DNA from 2 places in the Diaphorobacter sp. LI3 genome. Region 1 is predicted to be linked to the other one. Evidence: riboswitches for the same ligand, from Rfam matches in the RefSeq annotation. Region 1 holds a riboswitch; the other holds the start of a gene.
The links. Region 1 has a riboswitch for thiamine pyrophosphate ahead of thiC (phosphomethylpyrimidine synthase ThiC). Riboswitches for the same ligand answer to the same signal wherever they lie in the genome.

Region 1 (11,573 bases):
GCGACAGGCGCAGGGCTTCCTTGGCGGCCTTCTGCGCGTCCTCTACGCTCATCGCGCCCTTGTCGGCCGCTTCCTTGTAAGCGGCGACGATGCTGTGCGCCGTCTGCACGGCGGTGGTCAGGGTTTCCTTGCGGGCGTCGATGATGAGCTTGCGCTCCTGCAGCAACGACAGGGTCGACATCACGATCAGCGCGAGCAGCGCCGTTCCCAGCATGGCAAGAATCTTCATCTTGAGGCTGAGCTTGGTCATGGGGGCTTTCTCCGAAATTCGCCAAGATGGCGAGTTTTAAAAACATTTATTTACATAATTATCTCATTTGTTCCAATTTTGTTCGGCGACCTGCGCGTTGTCCGTGCGTCAGCGCTTCTGCCGATCGACGCGCAAGGCAGGCGGCAGAACGTCTGCCTGCTATCAACGTCATAGAAAAGGGGTACTGTCGGCCCGTGTCTGGCCGCCTAAAATCGCGGGATGCTTCAGCAACGCACCATCAAGACCCTGACCCGCGCCGTGGGCGTAGGCCTGCACAGCGGCCAGCGGGTCGAGTTGACGTTGCGCCCGGCACAGCCGGACACGGGGATCGTGTTCCGCCGCGTAGATCTGCCGGAGCCCGTGGACATTCCCATTACCGCCACGGCTGTCGTGGATACGCGCATGGCCTCGACCATTGGCGCCGGCGGTGCGAAGGTGCATACCGTGGAGCACCTCATGTCGGCCTGCGCCGGCCTGGGGCTGGACAACCTGTACATCGACATCACGGCCGAGGAGGTGCCCATCCTCGACGGCTCCTCGGCGTCCTTCGTGTTCCTGCTGCAGAGCGCGGGCGTCGAGTTGCAGAACGCCCCCAAGCGCTTCATCCGCGTCACGCGCCCCGTCGAGGTGCGCGAGGGCGAGGGGCACAACCTCAAGTGGGCGCGCCTGGAGCCCTACCACGGCTTCAAGCTGCGCTTCGAGATCGATTTCGCCCACCCCGCCGTCGATTCCACGGGGCAGAGCGTGGAGTTCGACCTTGGGAGCGGCAACTACGCGCGCGACATCGCCCGCGCGCGCACCTTCGGCTTCACCAAGGACGTGGAGATGCTGCGCACCAGCGGCCTGGCGCTGGGCGGGGGGCTGGACAACGCCATCGTCATGGACGACTACAAGGTGCTCAACGCCGACGGCCTGCGCTACGACGACGAGTTCGCCAAGCACAAGATCCTGGACGCCATGGGCGACCTGTACCTCGTGGGCAAGCCGCTGCTGGCGGCCTACAGCGCCTTCCGCTCGGGCCACGCCATGAACAACCTGCTGTTGCGCGAACTGCTGGCCCACGAGGATGCGTGGGAGATCGTGACCTTCGAGAATGAGCGCCAGGCGCCCGCAGGTTTCACACAGCCGGTGCGTGCCTGGTAACGGACGGGGGACGCGTGCATGTTGATCTTCCGATGGGCTGTCCTTCTGCTGCTGCTGGCTGCCGGCGTGTCGTTTGCCTTTTTTGCCGCTACGGGACAGCAGCGCTACAAGCGTTTTGGACTGGTCATCGTCAAATGGACCGTGATCGCGGCGTCCATGTTCTTCCTGGTGCTGATCCTCGAGCGTCTGCTGTAAGGCACCTTGCTGGCGGTCAAGTCGCCTATACTCGGCCCCGCTCCGGGGTGCACGTAACGGCGTGCTGAGATGGCGGACCTGACCGCCGGAACCGCGAACTTGATCTGGTTCATACCAGCGTAAGAAGAGCTGCAGTCGGATAGGGGGAAACGGGTACACCCGCAAGAAGGGTCGTGCTCCGTCCGTCCATCCGATCGATAGCGGAGCAATTCCATCCATCCCGCCGATGAAGGAGCTGCCCGCCATGAATGCCCCCGACAAGTTCGCCAGCCTGCTTGCGCTCACGCGCGAACCCTTTCCCGCTTCCACCAAGTCCTACCTCGCCGGCAGCCAACCCGGGCTGCGCGTGCCGGTGCGCGACATTCAGCTCACCAACGGCGAAGTGGTGAGCGTGTACGACACGTCCGGCCCCTATACCGATCCTGCCGTGCAGATCGACGTGCGCAAGGGCCTTGCGAGCGTGCGGGGCGAATGGATTGCCGCGCGCGGCGACACCGAGGGCTATGAGGGTCGCGTACGCAAGGCGCTGGACGACGGCCAGAAGGCCGAGGATGGCGACCGCCTGGCCCAGCTGCGCGCCGAGGCTGCGGCGCTGCAGCGCCAGCCGCTGCGCGCCAGGAGCGGCGCCAACGTCACGCAGATGCACTACGCGAAGAAGGGCATCGTCACTCCCGAGATGGAATACGTGGCCTTGCGCGAGAACGGTCGCCGCGAGTGGATGCAGCAATACATGCAGGACGCCGCGCGCGAGCAGCGCCTGGCCGGCAACCCACTGGGTGCGAGCATTCCGAAAATCATCACGCCCGAGTTCGTGCGCGACGAGGTCGCCCGTGGCCGCGCCATCATTCCCGCCAACATCAACCACCCCGAAGTGGAGCCCATGGCCATCGGGCGCAACTTCAAGGTGAAGATCAACGCCAACATCGGCAACTCCGCCGTCACGTCGAGCATCGAGGAAGAGGTGGAGAAGCTCGTCTGGGCCATCCGCTGGGGCGCCGACAACGTGATGGACCTGTCCACCGGCAAGAACATCCACACCACGCGCGACTGGATCGTGCGCAACTCGCCGGTGCCCATCGGCACGGTGCCTATCTACCAGGCGCTGGAAAAGGTCGGTGGCATTGCCGAGGACCTGACCTGGGAGATCTTCCGCGACACGCTGATCGAGCAGGCCGAGCAGGGCGTGGACTATTTCACCATCCACGCGGGCGTGCGCCTGGCCTACATCCAGCTCACCGCCGCGCGCCGCACGGGCATCGTGTCCCGTGGCGGCTCCATCATGGCCAAGTGGTGCATGGCGCACCACAAGGAGAGCTTCCTCTACACGCACTTCGAGGACATCTGCGACATCATGAAGGCGTACGACGTGTCGTTCAGCCTGGGTGATGGCCTGCGTCCGGGCTGCGCCTCGGACGCCAACGACGAAGCCCAGTTCGCCGAGCTGCACACGCTGGGCGAGCTGACGCAGATTGCCTGGAAGCACGACGTGCAGACCATGATCGAAGGCCCCGGCCACGTGCCCATGCACATGATCCAGGCCAACATGACGGAGCAGCTCAAGACCTGCCACGAGGCGCCGTTCTACACCCTGGGCCCGCTGACCATCGACATCGCCCCCGGCTACGACCACATCGCCAGCGCCATCGGCGCCGCCATGATTGGCTGGATGGGCACGGCCATGCTGTGCTACGTGACGCCCAAGGAGCACCTGGGCCTGCCCGACCGCGACGATGTCAAGCAGGGCATCATTGCCTACAAGATCGCGGCCCACGCGGCCGACGTGGCCAAGGGCCACCCCGGTGCCCGTGCGCGCGACGACGCGCTGAGCCAGGCGCGGTTCGACTTCCGTTGGCAGGACCAGTTCAACCTGGGCCTGGACCCCGATACGGCCAAGGAGTACCACGACGAGACCCTGCCCAAGGACAGCGCCAAGGTGGCGCACTTCTGCTCCATGTGCGGGCCGAAGTTCTGCTCGATGAAGATCACGCAGGAAGTGCGCGAATTCGCCCAACAGGGCCTGCAGTCCAAGGCAGAGGAGTTCAACCGCACGGGCGGCGAGCTCTACGTGCCCATCCACCGCGCCGACTGACCCACGCAAAGCCGCCGGCCTGTCATGCCCGGCCGGCTCCAAGTGACCGTATCAGGCCGCGGCCAGCAGCCGGGTGGGCATGGGCGACGGCAGTGCGTGCGCCAGTTCACCCGGCAGGCGAAAGCGGCTGACCTGCGCCGCCAGCTCATGGGCCTGGCCGCGCAAACTCTCGGTGGCGGCCGCGGACTCTTCCACCAGGGCCGCGTTCTGCTGGGTCATCTGGTCCAGCCGCGACAGGGCCGAGTGGATGGAGAGGATGTCCTGCTGCTGCGCATGGTGGCTGGAGCGTATGTCGGCCATCGTGCGCGCGGCGTCCTGGATGGCCGCCACCACCTGCGCCATGGTGCGCCCCGCATCAGCGGCCAGGGTGGCGCCGGCATCCACCTGCTGCACGGACGCCTGGATTAGCGCCTTGATCTCGCGCGCGGCCTCGGCCGAGCGGTTCGCCAGGCTGCGCACCTCGCTGGCCACCACCGCGAAACCGCGGCCCTGTTCGCCGGCACGTGCGGCTTCCACCGCGGCGTTCAACGCCAGGATGTTGGTCTGGAACGCGATCGAGTCGATCATGCCCGTGATGTCGCCGATCTGGTGCGCGCTGTGCGCCACTTGCTGCATGGTCTGCTCCATGCGCGTCACCACGTTGCTGCCTTCGTGCGCGGTGGCTGCCGCCTGTGCGGCGCGTGCCTCGGCATGCTCGGCGGTCTCGGCCGATTGTTGAACGGCGCGTGTCACATGCTCCAGCGCGGCGGCCGTTTCCTGCAGGCTGGCTGCGGCCTCCTCGGTGCGGGTGGACAGGTGGGCGTTGCCGTTGGCCATCTCGGACGAAGCCGTGTGCAGGCTGTGCACGGAGGTGCTCACCTGTCCCGCCAGGCTGCGCAGCGCGGACTGCATGACCGACAGGGACGTCAGCATGTGCCCGGTTTCGTCCCGGTCGTGGCCCACGATGTCCTGGCGCAGGTCCAGCCCCGCAACACGCTGCGCGGTGTCGCTGGCCAGTGCAATGGGCCGCGTGATGCTGCGCACCAGCCACAGCGCGAGCAGGGTGCCCAGCACCAGGGACAGGCTGCCGAACGCCAGCAGCGACCAGCGCGCCTGCTGGCTCCAGCCGCCCACGGCCAGGGCGGCCGTGTCGATGGACTGGCGCTGCGACTGCGTGAGCGCATCCAGCGACCCCAGCAATGCCTGGGACGCGGGCAGGAAGCGTTCGCCATACACCTGCTGAATACGTGACGTGAGGCCGAAGTCGCGTGCCTGCACCAGTGCGGCCTGGGCCTCGTGGAAGTCGACGGCCCGCGCCTTCACGCGGGACAGCAGTTCCTCGTCGGCTGTGCCGGCCAGCCGCTGCGCCAGGGTGGCTACCAGCCTGTCGTACTGCTGCTGCGTAGCGGCAATGTCGGCGCCGATGGCTTGCCCCACCTCGGGTTCTGAACTCAACGCCACGGCCTTGTAGCGCTCGGCATTGATGGCCTGCAGCCGATAGGCGTCGGCCACCAGCCGTTCGTTGGCCACGCTGTGCTGAACCATGTCGTCGGTCGACTGGCCGATGTGCCGCAGCGACCACACGCCGATGGCCGAGCCGACCAGACTCAGCGCCAGCACCGTCATGAACAGGCCCAGCAGCCGGCGACCCAGCGGGCCGATGGAAAGAGAGCGGGTAGGGGAAGAAGAGAAGGACATGCGCGTGTTCGGGGTGAGCAAAGCCCTAGGGCCGAACCGCACTATGGACAAAGATTGTGACAATATGTTTTCTAGGCATGCCTTGCCGCGTTCCCTAAGCCCCATCTCACCAGAGACAACGGGACCGTGATTACCCTGCCTTGGGATTGAGCGCTTGCAACATACAGTTGCATTCCGGTCCGCCCACGAGGCGGTATCTCTGCCATGGCGTGGAACTTGCACACGCCGGTCATCATGTTCAGCAAAGGAATGCCATGAGGGTTCTGGGGCAGCTTTCCATTCGCGCGCGGCTGTATTTCGCCACGACTTTTTCCCTGGTCCTGCTGACTGCAGTGGGCGCTCTGGGCTACGTTGCGCTCGACCGCTCGCGCACCACGCTGCAAGAGCTGTTTGCGCGCCAGGTGCAAACGCTCACCGACATGGCCGAACTTCGCACCGGCTTGGGGCACCTGCGCCGCGCCGAGAAGGACATCATCATCAACTTCAACAACGCCGTGGAGGTGCAGGCGCTGCGTGAGGGCTGGAGCCGCCAATTGGATGCGCTGCGCAAGAGCATGGCGCAGGTGCGCGAGGTGCAGGCCGGCAACGTGGAATTCACCGGCGCACTGGACAAAGCGCTGGCCGAGGTCGGGCAGTACGAAGGCGGGCTCGTGCCGATCTTCGACCAGATCGAGCGCGCCCTGCTTGATGGCGCGGGTGCGGGGGCGTATGCCGAGCGTTTCAAGGCCCACATGGACACCACCGATGCCCTGCTGGCCAGCCTGGCCACGCAGGCGCGCGGCCACATGGAAGAGGCTCGCGCCGCCCTGGACCAGCGCACCGCCACCATGTCAACGCTGATTGCTGCAGCCGTGCTGTTGGGGTTGGCGGTGCTCGTTCCGCTGACGTTGTTCAGCGTGCGTTCCATCACGCAATCGCTGGAGCAGGCGCGCGCGCTGGCCGAGCGCATTGCCGCGGGCGACCTGTCGCATGCGGTGCAGTCCCGCCAGCGTGACGAGATCGGCAGCCTCGTCGCTGCCATGGGCCGCATGCAGGATGCGCTGCGCACCCTGGTGGGCCAGGTGCAGCAGGCCGCGGGCAGCATCGCCACGGCCAGTGACGAGATCGCCCTGGGCAACCAGGACCTGAGCCAGCGCACCGAGCAGACCGCCGCCAGCCTGCAGCAGACCGCCTCGTCCATGGAGTTGCTCACCGGCACGGTGCAGCACAGTGCCGAATCGTCCCGCCAGGCCAGCGGGCTCGCGGCCAACGCGGCCGAGGTGGCGGTGCGCGGCGGCGCGGTGGTTGCGCAGGTGGTGCAGACCATGGGCGAGATTTCCGACAGCTCGCGGCGCATCGGCGACATCACGGGCGTGATCGACTCCATCGCGTTCCAGACCAACATCCTGGCACTCAATGCCGCCGTGGAGGCCGCGCGCGCCGGCGAACAGGGCCGGGGCTTCGCCGTCGTGGCCAGCGAGGTGCGCAGCCTGGCGCAACGCAGCGCCGACGCCGCCAAGGAAATCAAGGCGCTGATCGGCGCCTCCGTCGAGCGGGTGGAGGGCGGCTCGCGCCTGGTGGCGCAGGCGGGCGAGACCATGACCGAGATCGTGGCCAGCGTGCGCCGGGTTTCCGACATCGTGGCCGAGATCACCAGCGCGGCCGCCGAGCAGGCGGGCAGCATTGGCCAGGTGGGCCAATCGGTCAGCCACCTGGATCAGATGACGCAGCAGAACGCCGCGCTGGTGGAAGAGTCCGCAGCCGCGTCGCAGTCGCTGCGCGACCAGGCGGGCCGACTGACCGAGGCGGTCAGCCGCTTCAAGCTGCAGGGCGGCGCGCCGCAGCCGAGGGCCGTGGCGTTGGCGCGCGCAACCACCGCTCCGGAAATGGCGGAGAAGGACGTTGGCTTGCCCGCGCTTGCTGCGTAGGGAAAGGCCCCAGAGGCAAGGGCCGCGTTCAGTCGTTCAGTAACTGCGCCCGGCCTTGTACATGGCGTGCTGGCGCCGCGTGAGCTGCGCGACCTCGCCCACGCGGGCCATGGCCGCGCCGGCGTGCGCGTGGGTGATGGCCAGGCCCAGGGCGTCGGCGGCATCGGTGCCCGGCAGGCCGGGCAACTCCAGCAGACGGCGCACCATCTCCTGCACCTGCGACTTGGCCGCGCGGCCGTGGCCTACCACGGCCTTCTTCATCTGCAGCGCGGTGTATTCGGCCACGGGCAGGTTGGCATTCACCAGCGCGGTGAGCGCCGCGCCGCGCGCCTGGCCCAGCAACAGCGTGGACTGCGGGTTGACGTTGACGAAGATGATTTCCACCGCCGCCGTGCTGGGCTGGTAGCGCGCGGCCACCTCGCTCACGCCGTCGAACAGCACCTTGAGCCGGCCCGGCAGGTCCCCCAGCGCGAGGCCCGTGGCGCGCCCCGTGGTGCGGATGGTGCCGCTGGCCACGTAGCGCAGGCGATGGCCGTCCACGTCCACCACGCCGAAGCCCGTGGTCTGCAGTCCGGGGTCGATGCCAAGGATTCTCATGGACTATTAAATTTATAGCTGTTCGCGATTGCTGCTATTGGTTTTGAGGCCGATTTTGCTTGTATGAATGACACGTGGTTCAGGGCAACTCGCTGCGCCCCATGCGCGCCAGCAGCGCGCGCGTGCGCCCGGCCAGGTAGGCGGAGCCGGGCGCCTTCTCGAAGCGTTTGGGTGCCGGCAGCATCACGGCCAGGCGCGCGGCCTCGGGCGCGGTGAGCTGGCGTGCGCTCTTGCCGAAGTAGCGCTGCGCGGCGGCCTCGGCGCCGAACACGCCTGCCCCCCATTCCACGTTGTTCAGGTAGATCTCCAGGATGCGCTGCTTGGGCAGGAGCTGCTCCAGCGCCAGGGTGAGCACGAATTCCTGCCCCTTGCGCACCAGGTTGCGCTCGCCCGACAGCAGCAGGTTCTTGGCCAGTTGCTGGGTGATGGTGGAGCCGCCGCGGATCTTGGGCGCACGCCCCGTGGCCGACGGCCGGGCGGCCAGTTGCGCCTCGATGCGCGCATTGCGCTCCCAGGCCTTTTCGATGGCATCCCAGTCCACGCCGTCGTGGTTGACGAAGTTGTCGTCCTCCGATGCGACCACCGCGCGCTTGAGGTGGTCGGATATCTGTGCGTACGGCACCCACTGCTGGCGCCAGCGCACGCCGCTGCCTTGGGACCATTGCGCCCAGGCCTCGGACCGCTGGAACGTGGTGGATTCCGGGTCGATCACCGCCATGGCCGCGATGCGCGCCACGAAGAACAGCTGCAGCGCCAGCAGTGCCAGCAGCACCAGCATGCACCAGCGCAGTGCGCCCCGCATGCCTCAGGCCCCCGCGGCGATGGCCGCGCGCAGCTCCTGCAGCACCGGGGCCGACGGCGGGCGCACGCCGCGCCAGAGCAGGAACGCCTCGGCCGCCTGCTCCACCAGCATGCCCAGTCCGTCGCGCGCGGTGGCGCCGTGGGCCGTGGCCCAGTCCAGAAAGGGCTGCGCCGCGGGGCCGTACATCATGTCGTAGGCCAGGCTCCCGGGGCGCAGCACGCTGGCGGGCACGGGCACCGGGCCGCCTTCCAGGCTGCTGGCCGTGGCGTTGATGATCACATCGAAATCGGACCCTGGCGCTTGCATGTCCAGCGCCAGTAGCTCTGTTTTTTGTAGCACTGCGAGCGCGGCGTGGCTGTCCACCAGTGCCTGGGCGCGCGCGGGCGTGCGGTTCACGACGGCGATGCGCCGGGGGTGCTGCCGCAGCAGCGGGCCCAGCACGCCGGCGGCCGCGCCGCCCGCGCCCACCAGCAACACGTCGCGCCCGGCGAGTGGAGCGCCAGCGCCTTGCGTGATGTCGGCCACCAGGCCCAGGCCGTCGGTGTTGTCGGCATGGATGCTGCCGCCGTCGAACACGAGGGTATTGGCCGCGCCGGCCAACTGCACGCGCTCGCTGCGCGTGGTGGCCAGTTGCGCGGCCTCCAGCTTGAACGGCACGGTGATGTTGCAGCCGCGCCCGCCTTCGGCGGCGAAGCTCTGCAGCGCCTGGGCGAAGCCGTCCAGCGGAACCAGGCGGCGCTCGTAGTGCAGCGACTGGCCCGTCAGTTGGGCAAAGCGCGCGTGGATCCACGGCGAGCGGCTATGGGCGATGGGGTTGCCCATCACGCAGTAGAGGTCGGCGGCGGCGGTCATCAGCGCAGGTCGGTTTCCAGGGTCTGGTCGCGCGTGAACTTGAAGCGCGAGACCACGGCGATCTGATCGGCCTTGGCGCGCATCGCCGGGCCGAAGTGGCCAAAGGGCCCCGCGGCGCGGGCGATGGCCTCGGCGCGGCGGTCCAGCAGGCGGTTGCCCGAGCCCTGCACCACCTCGGTGGCCAGCACGCGGCCGTCATGGTTCACGGTCAGGATCATGATCAGCTCGCCGTAGAGCTTCTTGCCGCCCTGCTCGGGGAAGTTCTGCGTGCCCTTGTCCTCGACCTTGCGGCGCAGCGCGTCGTAGTACACGGCGTACACCTCTTCGCGCGTGGCGGGGCTGATGTAGCGCTTGCGCGGGCGGGCGTTTTCCTCGTTGATGCGCTTTTCGATCTCGGCCAGCAGCTTCACCAGCTGGCGGCGCTTTTCGTCCTGGGCCTGGCTGTCGGTGCTCTGGCTGGGCTTGCGCGGGTCGGGCTCGGGCAGCACGGCGAGCTGCTTGCGCAGCTGGGCCAGCATCTGGGTCTGCTGCTCCAGCATCTGGTCCATCTTGCGCTGGGCTTCTTCCAGGTCGTCGCCGATCGTGGTGAGGGCCGAGTAAGGCAGGGGGCTGGTGGCGCGTCCCTTGGCGGCCTCGCCGCCACCGGCCAGCGACGCCTGCGCGATGGCCTGCGCCTTGTCGGGGCGCTCGTTGGACTGCGCGTTGACCAGGATCACCTCCAGCGGCGTGTCCTGGAACACGCGGTTGAAGCTCTCGGGGTCCACGAAGCGCACCGTGAGCAGTGCGGCATGCACGGCGATGGAGACGCCCAGCGCGATCTGCAGCGTCGTCAGGCGTTGAAGCAGGGTGGAGATTTTCATCGTCGGGCCGCCATCACTGCAGGCCGCGGCGCCCCTGTGGGGCGGCGCGCTGCATGGCGGTGGAGCAAGGGAGCGGTTGTCACGGCGCCCGATTATCAGCGGTGCCGCCGGCGCCCTCGCCCTCGGCCTCGTTGACATCGACCGCGATGGCGATCGGGCCGGCCACGGCCTCCTCGTCGCCCTCGTCCTCGTCCACCGGGCCGTCGTCGCTGGCATCCAGCGGGTCGTCCAGGCGCGCCACCAGGGTGCCCGCCACGTCCAGCGTGATCTCGTCGATCTCGCCGAGCTTGACGCGCACGCGTGCGCCGCGCGGCAGCTGCTGCGCGCCCAGCACGGGCAGCACCAGTGGCAGGGTGTCGGCGCGCACCAGGAAGCTGCCGTTCGGCCCTTCCTTGAACACGGTGGCGTCCAGCTCGGTGATCTGGTTCTGCTGCAGGTACTTGAGCGTCCAGAAGCGCTCCATGCCAGCCTGGTAGCCGTTGTAGGCGCTGTAGGCGGCATCGAAACTGCTGATGATGGAGAACAGCTCCGCGTCCTTGGGCTTGAACGGTGCGGCCAGTGCAGCGGTCTTGCCGTGGCGCGCGCAGGCAATGATCTGCCACTGGTTCACCAGGTCCACGTAGCGGCGCAGCGGCGAGGTGGCCCAGGCGTAGCTCTTCACGCCGATGCCGGCGTGCGGCAGCGCCTTGGTGGACATGCGCACCTTGACCCCCGGCGCCAGGCTGGCCTGGCTGCGGTAGATGCCGGGCACGCCGTGCTCGGCCAGCATGTTGCCCCAGGTGCTGTTGGCGACGATGGCGGCCTCGGCCACGATCAGGTCCAGCGGCGCGCCGCGCTTGCGGGTGGTGATGTCCACCGTTTCGCTGCCGTTGGGCTCGGCGCCGTCGTTGCGGGGCTTGTGGGCCCCCACGCTTGCCGCTTCGCTGGCTGCGCTGCCCCCCGCGGGGGCGTTCGCGCCTTCGGGCGGCCGGGCGGCGCTCAGCCGGAAGGTGTAGTCGGGGCGGTTGAAGGTTTCGGGCTTGCCGCGCACGACTTCGCGCTGGGCCTTGAGCTGCTTGGCCAGTCGGTGCAAAAAGGAGAGCTGCTCGCGCAGATCCAGCAAGGCCTGTGGCGTGTTTTCATGTTGAATGGTTGGGTCGGCCAACCACTCTTCCGTCACGATGTGGTCGAGCTGGTCGTGGCGCAGGTTCACCGTCACGGG
Region 2 (11,573 bases), 1.9 Mb from region 1:
TGCGGCTGCAAAACGGCTGGTACATCCAGCGCTACGCGCCCATGGCCCGCATCGCCGTGCCCTATGGCGATATCAATAGCACCCAGCTGCGCATGCTGGCCCACATCGCCCGCGAATACGACCGCCCCACGCCCGAGCTGCTGGCCCATGCCCAGGCCACGCAGGACCAGCTGCAGGCTGCCCAGCCGGGCCTGACACTGGCCGCGCCCCCGCTGCGCTACGGCTACGGCCACTTCACCACGCGCACCAACGTGCAGTTCAACTGGATTCCCATCACCCGCGCGGCCGACGTGATGGACCTGCTGGCCAGCGTGCACATGCACGGCATCCAGACCAGCGGCAACGACATCCGCAACATCACCTGCGAGGCCTACGCCGGCATCGCCGAGGACGAGATCGTGGACACCCGGCCATTCGCCGAGATCACGCGCCAGTGGAGTTCGCTGCACCCCGAGTTCACCTACCTGCCGCGCAAGTTCAAGATCGCCTTCAACGGCGCCGCGGAAGACCGTGCCGCCACCGGCTGGTATGACATCGGCCTGCAAGCGCTGAAGAACGCGGCTGGCGAGGTGGGCTTTGCCGTCAAGGTGGGCGGCGGCATGGGGCGCACGCCCGTCATCGGCACCGTGGTGCGTGAATTTCTACCGTGGGACCAGCTGCTGAACTACATCGAAGCCATCGTGCGCGTGTACAACAGCTACGGCCGCCGCGACAACAAGTGGAAGGCGCGCATCAAGATCCTGGTCAAGAGCGAAGGCCAGCAGTTCATCGACGCGGTGGAGGCCGAATACCGCGCCATCCTGGAGCAGGACGGCGCCCCGCACACCATCACCCAGGCCGAGCTGGACCGCGTGACCGGCCATTTCGTCGTGCCACCGCTGCGGCCCGCCGGCCGCCCGCATGGCGTGAACACCTCCGGCCAGCTGTACCAGCGCTGGCTGCAGCAGAACGTGCGCGGCCACCGCATGGCGGGGCTGAAGGCGGTGACACTGTCGTTCAAGCGCGTGGGCTTTGCGCCCGGCGACGCCGACGGCGACACGCTGGACGCCCTGGCCCAACTGGCCGACCAGTTCAGCGCCGGCGAGGCGCGCCTGACGCACGAGCAGAACCTGCTGCTGCCCTGGGTGCACGAAGCCGACCTGCCCGCGCTGTACGAGGCCGCGCGCAAGCTGGGCCTGGCGCAGCCCAACATCGGCCTGCTGACGGACATGATCGCCTGCCCGGGCGGCGACTTCTGCTCGCTGGCCAACGCGCGTTCGCTGCCCATCGCCGCGGCCATCACCGAGCGCTACCAGGACCTGGACGAGCTGTTCGACATCGGCCCCATCGACCTGCACATGAGCGGCTGCATCAACAGCTGCGGCCACCACCACAGCGGCCACATCGGCATCCTGGGCGTGGACAAGGACGGCAAGGAGTGGTACCAGATCACGCTGGGCGGCTCCGACGGCACGCAGCTGTCCGGCCCGGCCATCGGCGGCAAGGTGGTCGGCCCGTCGTTCTCGGCCGCCGAAGTGCCCGACGTGATCGAGGCGCTGCTGGACACCTACCGCGCGCTGCGCAAGGGCAACGAGCTGTTCATCGACACCCTGCGCCGCGTGGGCCAGGACCCCTTCAAGGCCGCCGCCAATGGTGCGCGCCACCCCAAGGCGGCTGAAGAGGCCGTGGCCTGACCCCACCCGAAAGACCTTGAATACTATGAAAATCATAGCTGCTGGCGCTTTATCCCTGGGCGCTGACGACCTCAAAACCCTGCAGATCACCAACGACGCCGACCTGGCCGCGCTGGCCGCCGAAGGCGCGCTGGAGGGCGTGCAGCGCATCGAGCTGCAGTTCCCCAAGTTCACCGACGGCCGCGCCTACAGCCAGGCCCTGCTGCTGCGCCGCCGCTACCGCTTTGCGGGCGACATCCGCGCCACGGGCGACGTACTGATCGACCAGCTGGTGCACATGCACCGCAGCGGCTTCAGCAGCGCGGTGCTGGCGCCCGGCGTGGACCCGGCCGCGGCCGAGCGCCAGTTCGCGCGCTATGCCGCCTTCTACCAGGGCGACGTGCTGGAGCCGCGCCCGCTGTTCGCCCGGGAGGCCGCATGAGCACCGCTACGGCGGTCAGCGCCGCCGAACTCGCCCGCGTCAACGCCGAGCACGGCCACGATGCCGCCGCGCTGGTGGCCTGGGCGCTGGGCTTGGGCCAGACACCCATCGTCACCACCAACTTCCGCCCATTCGAGGCCGTGATCCTGCACCTGGTCACCCGCGTGCAGCCGGGCGTGCCCGTGGTCTGGATGGACAACGGCTACAACACCGAGGCCACCTACCGCTTTGCCGACGCGGTGACGAAGCAGCTGGGGCTCAACCTGAAGATCTACCTGCCGCGCCGCTCGCGCGCCCACCGCGAGGCCGTCGAAGGCCCGACGCCCGCGCTGGACGACCCGCGCCACGCCGCGTTCACCGAAGAGGTGAAGCTCGAACCCTTCGCCCGCGCCCTGCGCGAAACGGCACCCCGGGTGTGGTTCACCGCGCTGCGCGCCACCGACACCGCCGTGCGCGCGCAGATGGAGCCCGTGAGCATCAACCCCGACGGCCTGATCAAGGTCGCGCCGCTATTGCACTGGTCGTCCAAACAGCTGCACGAGTACTGCCAGCAGCACGGCCTGCCCAACAACTTTGACTACGTGGACCCCACCAAGGGCGAAGACAACCGCGAATGCGGCCTGCACCTGGCCCACTAAAAACGATAGCTGCCTGCGCTTGCCCCACAAGCGCTGGAGCCAGATTTGACTGGAACATCGAATGAACGCCCGTGTTGACTCCCAAGTGCTCAACCAGCTCAGCAACCGCCACCTGGACGCGCTGGAAGAAGAAACCATCTTCATCCTGCGCGAGGTGGCCGCGGCCTTCGAGCGCCCCGCCCTGCTGTTCTCGGGCGGCAAGGACTCGCTGGTCATGCTCAAGTGCGCCGAGAAGGCCTTCGGCGCGGGCCGCATTCCCTACCCGCTGCTGATGATCGACACGGGGCACAACTTCCCCGAGGTGACCGACTTCCGCGACTTCCGCGCGAAGGAACTGGGCGCCGAACTCATCGTGCGCAGCGTCGAGGATTCGATGGCGCGCGGCACCGTGCGCCTGGCCCACCCCGGCGAATCGCGCAACGTGCACCAGTCCGTCACGCTGCTCGAAGCGATTGAGGAGTTTCGCTTCGACGCCTTGATCGGCGGTGCGCGCCGGGACGAGGAGAAGGCGCGCGCCAAGGAGCGCATCTTTTCCCACCGCGACAGCTTCGGCCAATGGCAGCCCAAGGCGCAGCGCCCCGAGCTGTGGACGCTGTTCAACACCCGCCTGACCCCCGGCGAGCATTTCCGCGTCTTTCCCATCAGCAACTGGACCGAGCTGGACGTGTGGCAGTACATCGAGCGCGAGCAGGTCGCCCTGCCATCGCTGTACTACGCCCACCCGCGTGAAGTGGTGGAGCGCCGCGGCCTGCTGGTGCCCGTCACGCCGCTCACGCCCCCGAAGGACGGCGAAGCGGTGCAGACGCGCACCGTGCGCTTTCGCACCGTGGGCGACATCACCTGCACCTGCCCGGTGGAAAGCCTGGCCGCCACGGCTGGCGAAATCGTGATCGAGACCCTGGCCGCCGAGGTCAGCGAGCGCGGCGCCACGCGCATGGACGACAAGACCAGCGACGCCTCGATGGAAAAGCGCAAGAAAGACGGGTATTTCTGATGACCACCGCCACTATCAATTCAATAGCTTCCAGCGCACAACCAGAAAGCGCTAGCGGCACAAATGATCACATTTCCGCGCTGCGCTTCATCACCTGCGGCAGCGTGGACGATGGCAAGAGCACGCTGATCGGCCGCCTGCTGGTGGACAGCCGCGCCGTGCTGCAGGACCACCTGGCCGGCGTGCAGCGCGGCGGAGAGACCGACCTGGCGCTGCTGACCGACGGCCTCAGTGCCGAGCGCGAGCAGGGCATCACCATCGACGTGGCCTACCGCTACTTCGCCACCGAGGCGCGCAAGTTCATCATCGGCGACGCGCCCGGCCACGAGCAGTACACGCGCAACATGGTCACCGCCGCCTCCCAGGCCGACGCCGCCGTAGTGCTGGTGGACGCTACCAAGCTCGACTGGCAGAACCCCCAGCTGACGCTGCTGCCGCAAACGCGCCGCCACAGCCTGCTGGTGCATCTGCTGCGCGTGCATTCGCTGGTGTTCGCTGTGAACAAGCTCGACGCGGTGGCGGACCCACAGCTCGCCTACCGCCACATCCGTGCCGCGCTGGAGCAGTTCGCCCGGCACGCGGGCATCGCCGTGGCGGGCGTGGTGCCGGTGTCGGCGCTCAAGGGCTGGAACGTGGTAGACGCCAAGCCCGGCTGGTGCGACTACGCGGGCCCGAGCCTGCTGCAGATCCTGGAGCGGCTGCCCAACACCCCGCCCGACGCCGGCCTGCCCCTGGCCTTCCCGGTGCAGTGGGTGGAGAAATTTTCTTCCTCGTCCGACACTTCGCAGGGGCGCCGCGTGTTCTGGGGCCGGGTGGGCACGGGCCGCGTGCAGCCGGGTGCGCAGGTCGCCATCTTCCCCAGCGGCCAGCTGGCGCAGGTGGCGCAGGTCCTGGACCATGCGCGCCGCGCCACCGGCGTGGCCGCGGGCCAGAGCGCGGGCATCACCCTCGACCGCGAGGTGGACGTCTCGCGCGGCGACTGGATCGTGGCTGCGCCTGCACCCGCTGCCGCGGCCGAGGACGACTTCGACACCCCCGCCGCCGTGCCCGCATGGCCCGGCCAGCGCGAGATCACCGCCACCGTCGCGTGGATGGACGACGAGCCGCTGGTGGCGGGCCGCGTGTACTGGGCGCTGCACGGCCACCGCTGGGTCAAGGTCAAGGTGCGCCGCGTGGTTCACCGCCTGGACATCAACACCCTGGCCGAGGAAGACGCCACCCAGCTGGAGCCCAATGCCATCGGCCATGTGGAGCTGCTGCTGCAGGAACCCCTGCCCGCGGCGCCGTTCGCGCGCAGCCGCGTGCTCGGTTCGCTCATCCTGGTCGACACCGCCAGCCACAAGACGGCGGGCGCCGTGCTGGTGAACGCACCGGCCCCAAAAGCTTGATCAACGTTAAGGTTTCCGCGCCTCAGGCATGGTTGGCTGGCCTGCTGAGGCGGCGGTCGGCCTAAAATCGCGGGCTAACCCCATACCAGAACACAACTACTCATGACTCACGTCGTCACCGAAAACTGCATCAAGTGCAAATACACCGATTGCGTGGATGTGTGCCCCGTGGACTGCTTCCGCGAAGGCCCCAACTTCCTCGTGATCGACCCCGACGAGTGCATCGACTGCGCCGTGTGCATCCCTGAATGCCCGGCCAACGCCATCTTTGCCGAGGAAGACCTGCCCAGCGACCAGCTGGCCTTCATCAAGATCAACGCCGAGCTGACGCCCAAGTTCAAGAGCATCACCAAGCGCAAGGCAGCGCTGCCTGACGCTGACGACTGGAACGGCAAGCCCGGCAAGCTGGACCAGCTGGAGCGCTGACTCCCGCGCTCCCGCCACGCCCCGCATGCACCCATCCCCCAGCAGCCCGACGCCCCAGGCCGCGGACGCCGTGGTGATCGGCGCCGGGCCGGTGGGGCTGTTCCAGGTCTTCCAGCTCGGGCTGCAGGGCATCGCGGCGCACCTGGTTGATGCGCTGCCCCATGTGGGTGGCCAGTGCGCCGAGCTGTATCCCGACAAACCCATCTACGACATTCCCGGCATCCCTGTGTGCACGGGCCTGGGGCTCGTGGAACTGCTGCAGCGGCAGATCGCCCCTTTCGCCCCCACGCTGCACCTGGGCCAGCAGGTCCACGCGCTGGCCGCGCAGGCCGACGGACGTATTCTGCTCACCACCACCGCCGGCACCGCGCTGCTGGCGCGCAGCATCTTCATTGCCGCGGGCGTGGGCGCCTTCGTGCCGCGCGCCATCAAGGCCGAGGGGGTAGAGGCGCTGGCCCCCGGCCAGTTGCTCTACCACCCTGACGCCGCTACGGCCACCCGTGCCGCGACCGGCAAGCGCGTGGTGGTACATGGCGGCGACGAGGCGGCCGTGCAGGCGGCGCTGGACTGCGTGGACGCTGCCGCGCAGGTGCTGCTGCTGCACCGGCGCGATGCCTTCCAGGCCGCGCCCGCGCTGCTGGCGCAACTGCAGGCACTGCGCGAGGCGGGCCGCATCCAGGTCGTGATCGGCCAGATCACGGGCGTGGAGACCGCGCCCGACGGCACCCTGCAGGCGCTGGCCCTGCTGGACCCGCAAGGCGAGCCACAGCGCCAGCCGCTGGACCTGTTGCTGGCCTACCTGGGCATCTCTCCCCGCCTGGGGCCCATTGCCGACTGGGGCCTGGCGATGGACCGCAAGCAGCTGACCGTGGACACGGCCACTTTCGCCACCAGCGTCCCCGGCATCTACGCCGTCGGCGACATCAACACCTACCCCGGCAAGCGCAAGCTGATCCTGTGCGGCTTCCACGAAGCCACCCTCGCCGCCTTCGCCGAGGCTGAACGGCAGGCGGGCCACAAGCTGCCCCTGGAATACACCACCAGCAGCGAACGGCTGCAAGCCCGGCTGGGCGTCGCCCCGGCCCGCTGACCTGCGGCGACGGCGCGGCGCGCCCTGCGGCATGCGCGGGGCGCTATTGAAGCAGGAGCTTGCAGCGCTCTTTCTGCCTTGTTTCCAAATAGAAAACTGTCTCAGAATAGCTTGTATAGTGCGCTGGCAGCTATATTTTTCATAGCAATTGACGTTTCGGCCATCGGTTCGCGCCTGAAACGGCCGGAACTTCGCACGCGGGCGGCCCTCCACCTGGGGGTTGTCATCCCTCAGTTCCAACTCCAAGGAGATCACCCCGTGCCCTTCGCACTGCCCCTGCCGCATCGCATCCTGTCCAAAGCCCTGGCCGCCGCCACGCTGGCCCTGCCCCTGCTCATGCCCGCCGGCGTGCAGGCGCGCGATTTCGTCAGCATCAAGGGCAATGCGGTCAACGTACGCGAGAAGCCCAGCACCCGCTCGGCGACGCTGTGGGAGCTGGGTCGGGGCTATCCGCTGCAGGTGCAGCAGCGCAAGGGCCGGTGGCTCCAAGTGCGGGATTTCGAGGAGCCGCTCGGCTGGGTGTATGCGCCGCTGACCAGCAAGACGCCGCACCGCGTGGTGACGGCACGCGTCGCCAACCTGCGCGCCGGCCCCGGCCAGCAGCACAAGACCGTGGGCAAGCTGCAGCAGCATGAGGTGGTGCGCAGCCTGGGCCAGTCGGGTAGCTGGGCCCGGGTGCAGCGCGAAGACGGGCAAAAGGGCTGGGTGGCCCGGCGCCTGACCTGGGGCTGGTGATATTTCGGGTGCCGCGGCGGTGTGGGCCTGTGGCGCGCGCGGTGCCCGGCGCTCCCTCAGCCGCCCGTTACTCGATCACACGCTGCGCCACCGGCGCATAGCCATGGTTGAGCGGCCCGTGGCCGTGACCGGTGCGCACATCGGCCCCGGCAGCGATCGCGCCCAGAATGTACTGGCGAGCCAACCGCACCGCCTGCGCCAGCGGCTGGCCCAATGCGAGGTGCGCAGCGATCGCCGACGACAAGGTGCAGCCCGTGCCGTGGCCGTTGTGCGTGACGATGCGCGCAGCTTCCAGGCGGTGGCGCTCGTCGCCAGGCAGGGCCAGCACATCCACCACCCGGTCGCCCGGCAGGTGCCCGCCCTTGAGCAGCACCGCGCGCGCGCCCAGCGCCAGCAGGTCGGTGGCGGCCGCGTCCAGCGCGCTTTCGTCGGCAATGGCGCGGCCCAGCAGCCAGCCGGCCTCGTCCAGGTTGGGGGTGACCACGGCGGCCAGCGGGAACAGCGCGCGCACCAGCGTGCCCACGGTCTCCTCGGCAATCAGCCGGTCGCCGCTGGTGGCGACCATCACCGGGTCCAGCACCACGTTGGGCAAGCCATGGCGAAGAATCGCGTCGGCCACCACCTGCACCACCTCGGGCGAATGCAGCATGCCGATCTTCACCGCATCCACGCCGATGTCCTCGACCACGGCGTCGATCTGTGCGCGCAGCATCTCGGGCGGAATGCCGTGGATGCCCGTCACGCCGCGCGTGTTCTGCGCGGTGATGGCGGTGATCGCGGTCATGCCGTAGCAGCCCAGGGCACTGAAGGTCTTCAGGTCGGCCTGTATGCCCGCGCCGCCGCCGCTGTCCGAGCCCGCGATGGTCAACACGCGCGCATAGCGCCGGCCACCGCCGGGCGTCTGTGTCTCTTGGTTCATGGCAAAAATTATCGGCCAAGCCGCAGCGCATTCAACGCAGCCGCGGCAACGCCAGAGCCTGCGCCACGTCAACAACAGGGGCACCACCCCTGTGCTGTAATGCCGGCCACGGACGAAACAGGGGTGTCCCCGCCGCACTAAGAACGTGTTGACGAAAGCGGCAGGCGACTGAGAAATACCCTAAGCACCCGATCCAGGTCATGCTGGCGTGGGGAGTTTCAACAGCATCGGCGCGCCGCGCGCTCCCGTTTTGTCCTTTGGTTGTTTGGCCTGGCCTTTCATCACGGACACGATGCACACTTTCCCCACCCTTCGCTCCTCCTCCCGCGTCACCATCTTGGGCGCGGGCCTCATGGGCCGCCTGCTGGCCGTCGAACTCGCCCGCCAGGGCCACGCCGTTGAGGTGCACGAGGCAGGCACCCGCGCCGCCGAAGGCGCCGCAGCCTACGTGGCCGCCGCCATGGTGGCCCCCCTGGCCGAATCCATCGTGGCCGAGCCCGGCGTGGTGCGCATGGGCGTGCACTCGCTGGCGCGCTGGCCTGAGCTGCTGGCACCGCTGGCCGCACCGGTGTACTTCCAACATGACGGCACGCTGATCCTGTGGCACCGCCAGGACGCACCCGAAGCCGCGCGCATGCGCCTGAAGTTCGAGCAGACCCAAGGCCTGGTGCCCGGACTGCCGCGCATGCAGGCGCTGGACAGCGCCGGCGTGGCTGCACTGGAACCCACGGCCGCACAGCGCTTCCACCAGGGCCTGTACCTGCCCGGCGAGGGCCAATTGGACAACCGCCAGGCACTGGCCGCGCTGGCCGCCACCATGGACCAGTTGGGCGTGGTCACGCATTGGGGCAGCGCGCGCCGGCCGGCCGACTTCACTCCCGGCCAGGCCGGCCAGCCCGACTGGGTGCTGGACTGCCGGGGCCTGGGCGCGCGTGCGCAATGGCCGCAACTGCGCGGGCTGCGCGGCGAGGTGGTACGCCTGCACGCGCCCGACGTGACGCTGCAGCGCCCCACGCGCATCGTGCACCCCCGCTACCCGATCTACATCGCACCGAAGGAGAACCACGTGTTCGTCATCGGCGCGACCGAGATCGAATCCGACGACATGTCGCCCGCCAGCGTGCGCTCCACGCTGGAGCTGCTGAGCGCCGCCTACGCCGTACATCCGGGCTTTGCCGAGGCGCGTATCCTAGAGATCTCCACCCACTGCCGCCCCACCCTGCCCGACAACCTGCCCGCGGTGCGCGTAGTGCAGGATCGCGTGCTGGAGGTCAACGGTTTGTACCGCCACGGCTTCATGATCGCGCCGGCCATGCTCGATGTAGTCATGCAGGTGCTGAACACGGGACAATCCGAGCTCGCCCCTGGATTCGACCTCTCGCTGCAGCTCGACCGCGAAGCTGCGCTGCACACATGAACGTATTCATCAACCAAAACGCCGTGCAACTGCCCGATGGCGCCACCGTCGCCGACGCCGTGGCCCACCTGGCCCCCCAGCCACCGTTTGCCGTGGCCGTGAACCTGCAGTTCGTGCCCAGTGCCCGCTATGCCGCGCACGCCCTGCAGTCCGGCGACCAGATCGAAATCATTGCGCCGGTCACCGGCGGTTGAAACCATTGCTCATGAACAGTCCTACATCCTCCCCCGACACGCTGGTGCTCTACGGCCAGGCGTTCCAGAGCCGCCTGCTGCTGGGCACCGCGCGCTACCCGTCTCCCGCCGTGCTGGAGGCCGCCGTGCAGCGCGCGCGGCCCGCGATGCTCACCGCATCGCTGCGCCGCCAGGGCAGCAACCCGGCCGAATCCGGCAGCAGCTTCTGGGAGCTGCTCAAGCGCCTGCAGGTGCCGGTGCTGCCCAACACCGCCGGCTGCCATAGCCTGCAGGAAGCCATCACCACCGCCCATATGGCGCGTGCAGTCTTCGAGACCCCCTGGATCAAGCTGGAGCTGATCGGCGACGACTACACGCTGCAGCCCGATACGCTGAACCTGGTGCAGGCAGCCGAGCAACTGGTCCGCGAAGGCTTCTACGTGCTGCCCTACTGCACTGAAGACCTGGTGCTGTGCCAGCGCCTGGTGGACGTGGGCTGCCAAGCCGTCATGCCGTGGGCGGCGCCCATCGGCACGGGCCGCGGCCCGGTGAACCCCTATGGCCTGCAGCTGCTGCGCGAGCGCCTGGACGTGCCGCTGCTCGTGGACGCCGGCCTCGGCCTGCCGTCCCACGCCTGCCAGGTGATGGAATGGGGTTACGACGGCGTGCTGCTCAACACGGCCGTGGCCCTGGCGACCGACCCCGTGCAGATGGCCGGCGCCTTTGCCGATGCCGTCGCCGCAGGCCGCGCCGCCCGCATGGCCGGCGCGATGACGCCGCAGGAGGCGGCGCAACCCAGCACGCCCGTGCTGGGCACGCCGTTCTGGCACCACGCGCAGGGCTGAGCATGCCGCAAGCCGCCGCGCCATTGCCTTCTGCAGCCGCCATGGAGCAAGCCATCCGCCAGCACCATGCGTCGGCGTTCGCGGGCTTCCCGCCCCAGCCGATGCCGGCGACAACCGTGGAAGACCCCGTGTACCGCGCAGCCCTTGCGGCCTGCTGCGCCCTGGGTTTCATCGCCCATGACGCAGACTGCCTGGCCCGTGCCTGGGCTGCGCAGACGCGGCGCACCGGCCGCTTCGACCCGGCGCAGTGGCCCGACGAGCCCGCAGACTTCGGACTGCAGCCGCGCCCCCATGCGCACCCCTTTAAAGCCTGCCCACAGAACCTGGGTCTCTACGCCGTATTGCCCGATGCCCAATGGGTGGGCCGCATGGCGCAGGCCGGCGTGCCGACGGTGCAGCTGCGCTTCAAAAGTGACGACCCTGCGGCCATCACGCGCGAGGTACGCGCCGCAGTGCAGGCCGTGCAAGGCACCGCTTCGCTGCTGTTCATCAACGACCATTGGCGCCAGGCCATCGCGGCCGGGGCCTATGGCGTGCACCTGGGCCAGGAGGATCTGGATGCGCTGAGCCCCGAAGAGCTGCGCACGCTGCGCGAGTCCGGGGTGCGCCTGGGCGTGAGCACGCATGGCTATGCCGAGATGGTGCGCGCTGACGCGGCCAGCCCCAGCTACATCGCCATGGGCGCGGTGTTCCCCACCACGCTCAAGAAAATGGCCACAGTGCCCCAGGGCGTGGCACGGCTGACGGGCTATGCCCGGCTGATGCGCGGCTATCCGCTGGTTGCCATCGGCGGCATTGGCCTGGCCCAGTTCCCGCAAGTGCTGGCCACCGGAGTGGGGTCGATCGCCGTGGTG

Region 2: linked by a shared signal. The riboswitch ahead of MRB47_RS13210 (FAD-dependent oxidoreductase) and the one ahead of thiC (phosphomethylpyrimidine synthase ThiC) in region 1 are both predicted to bind thiamine pyrophosphate.

The regions. Positions count from the first base shown of each region.
Region 1 is NZ_CP094346.1:917,691-929,263, forward strand. Features, by position in the region: gene MRB47_RS04270 (methyl-accepting chemotaxis protein) at 1-250, opposite strand, end outside; gene lpxC (UDP-3-O-acyl-N-acetylglucosamine deacetylase) at 470-1,393, shown strand; gene MRB47_RS04280 (hypothetical protein) at 1,412-1,588, shown strand; TPP riboswitch at 1,622-1,731, shown strand; gene thiC (phosphomethylpyrimidine synthase ThiC) at 1,833-3,677, shown strand; gene MRB47_RS04290 (methyl-accepting chemotaxis protein) at 3,729-5,354, opposite strand; gene MRB47_RS04295 (methyl-accepting chemotaxis protein) at 5,609-7,261, shown strand; gene ruvC (crossover junction endodeoxyribonuclease RuvC) at 7,298-7,858, opposite strand; gene mtgA (monofunctional biosynthetic peptidoglycan transglycosylase) at 7,938-8,660, opposite strand; gene aroE (shikimate dehydrogenase) at 8,664-9,512, opposite strand; gene MRB47_RS04315 (energy transducer TonB) at 9,512-10,372, opposite strand; gene MRB47_RS04320 (ribonuclease catalytic domain-containing protein) at 10,452-11,573, opposite strand, start outside.
Region 2 is NZ_CP094346.1:2,843,890-2,855,462, forward strand. Features, by position in the region: gene MRB47_RS13165 (nitrite/sulfite reductase) at 1-1,673, shown strand, start outside; gene MRB47_RS13170 (DUF934 domain-containing protein) at 1,699-2,094, shown strand; gene MRB47_RS13175 (phosphoadenosine phosphosulfate reductase family protein) at 2,091-2,732, shown strand; gene cysD (sulfate adenylyltransferase subunit CysD) at 2,794-3,726, shown strand; gene MRB47_RS13185 (sulfate adenylyltransferase subunit 1) at 3,726-5,114, shown strand; gene fdxA (ferredoxin FdxA) at 5,217-5,540, shown strand; gene MRB47_RS13195 (NAD(P)/FAD-dependent oxidoreductase) at 5,566-6,630, shown strand; gene MRB47_RS13200 (SH3 domain-containing protein) at 6,967-7,365, shown strand; gene thiD (bifunctional hydroxymethylpyrimidine kinase/phosphomethylpyrimidine kinase) at 7,433-8,284, opposite strand; TPP riboswitch at 8,394-8,516, shown strand; gene MRB47_RS13210 (FAD-dependent oxidoreductase) at 8,577-9,701, shown strand; gene thiS (sulfur carrier protein ThiS) at 9,698-9,895, shown strand; gene MRB47_RS13220 (thiazole synthase) at 9,907-10,719, shown strand; gene MRB47_RS13225 (thiamine phosphate synthase) at 10,722-11,573, shown strand, end outside.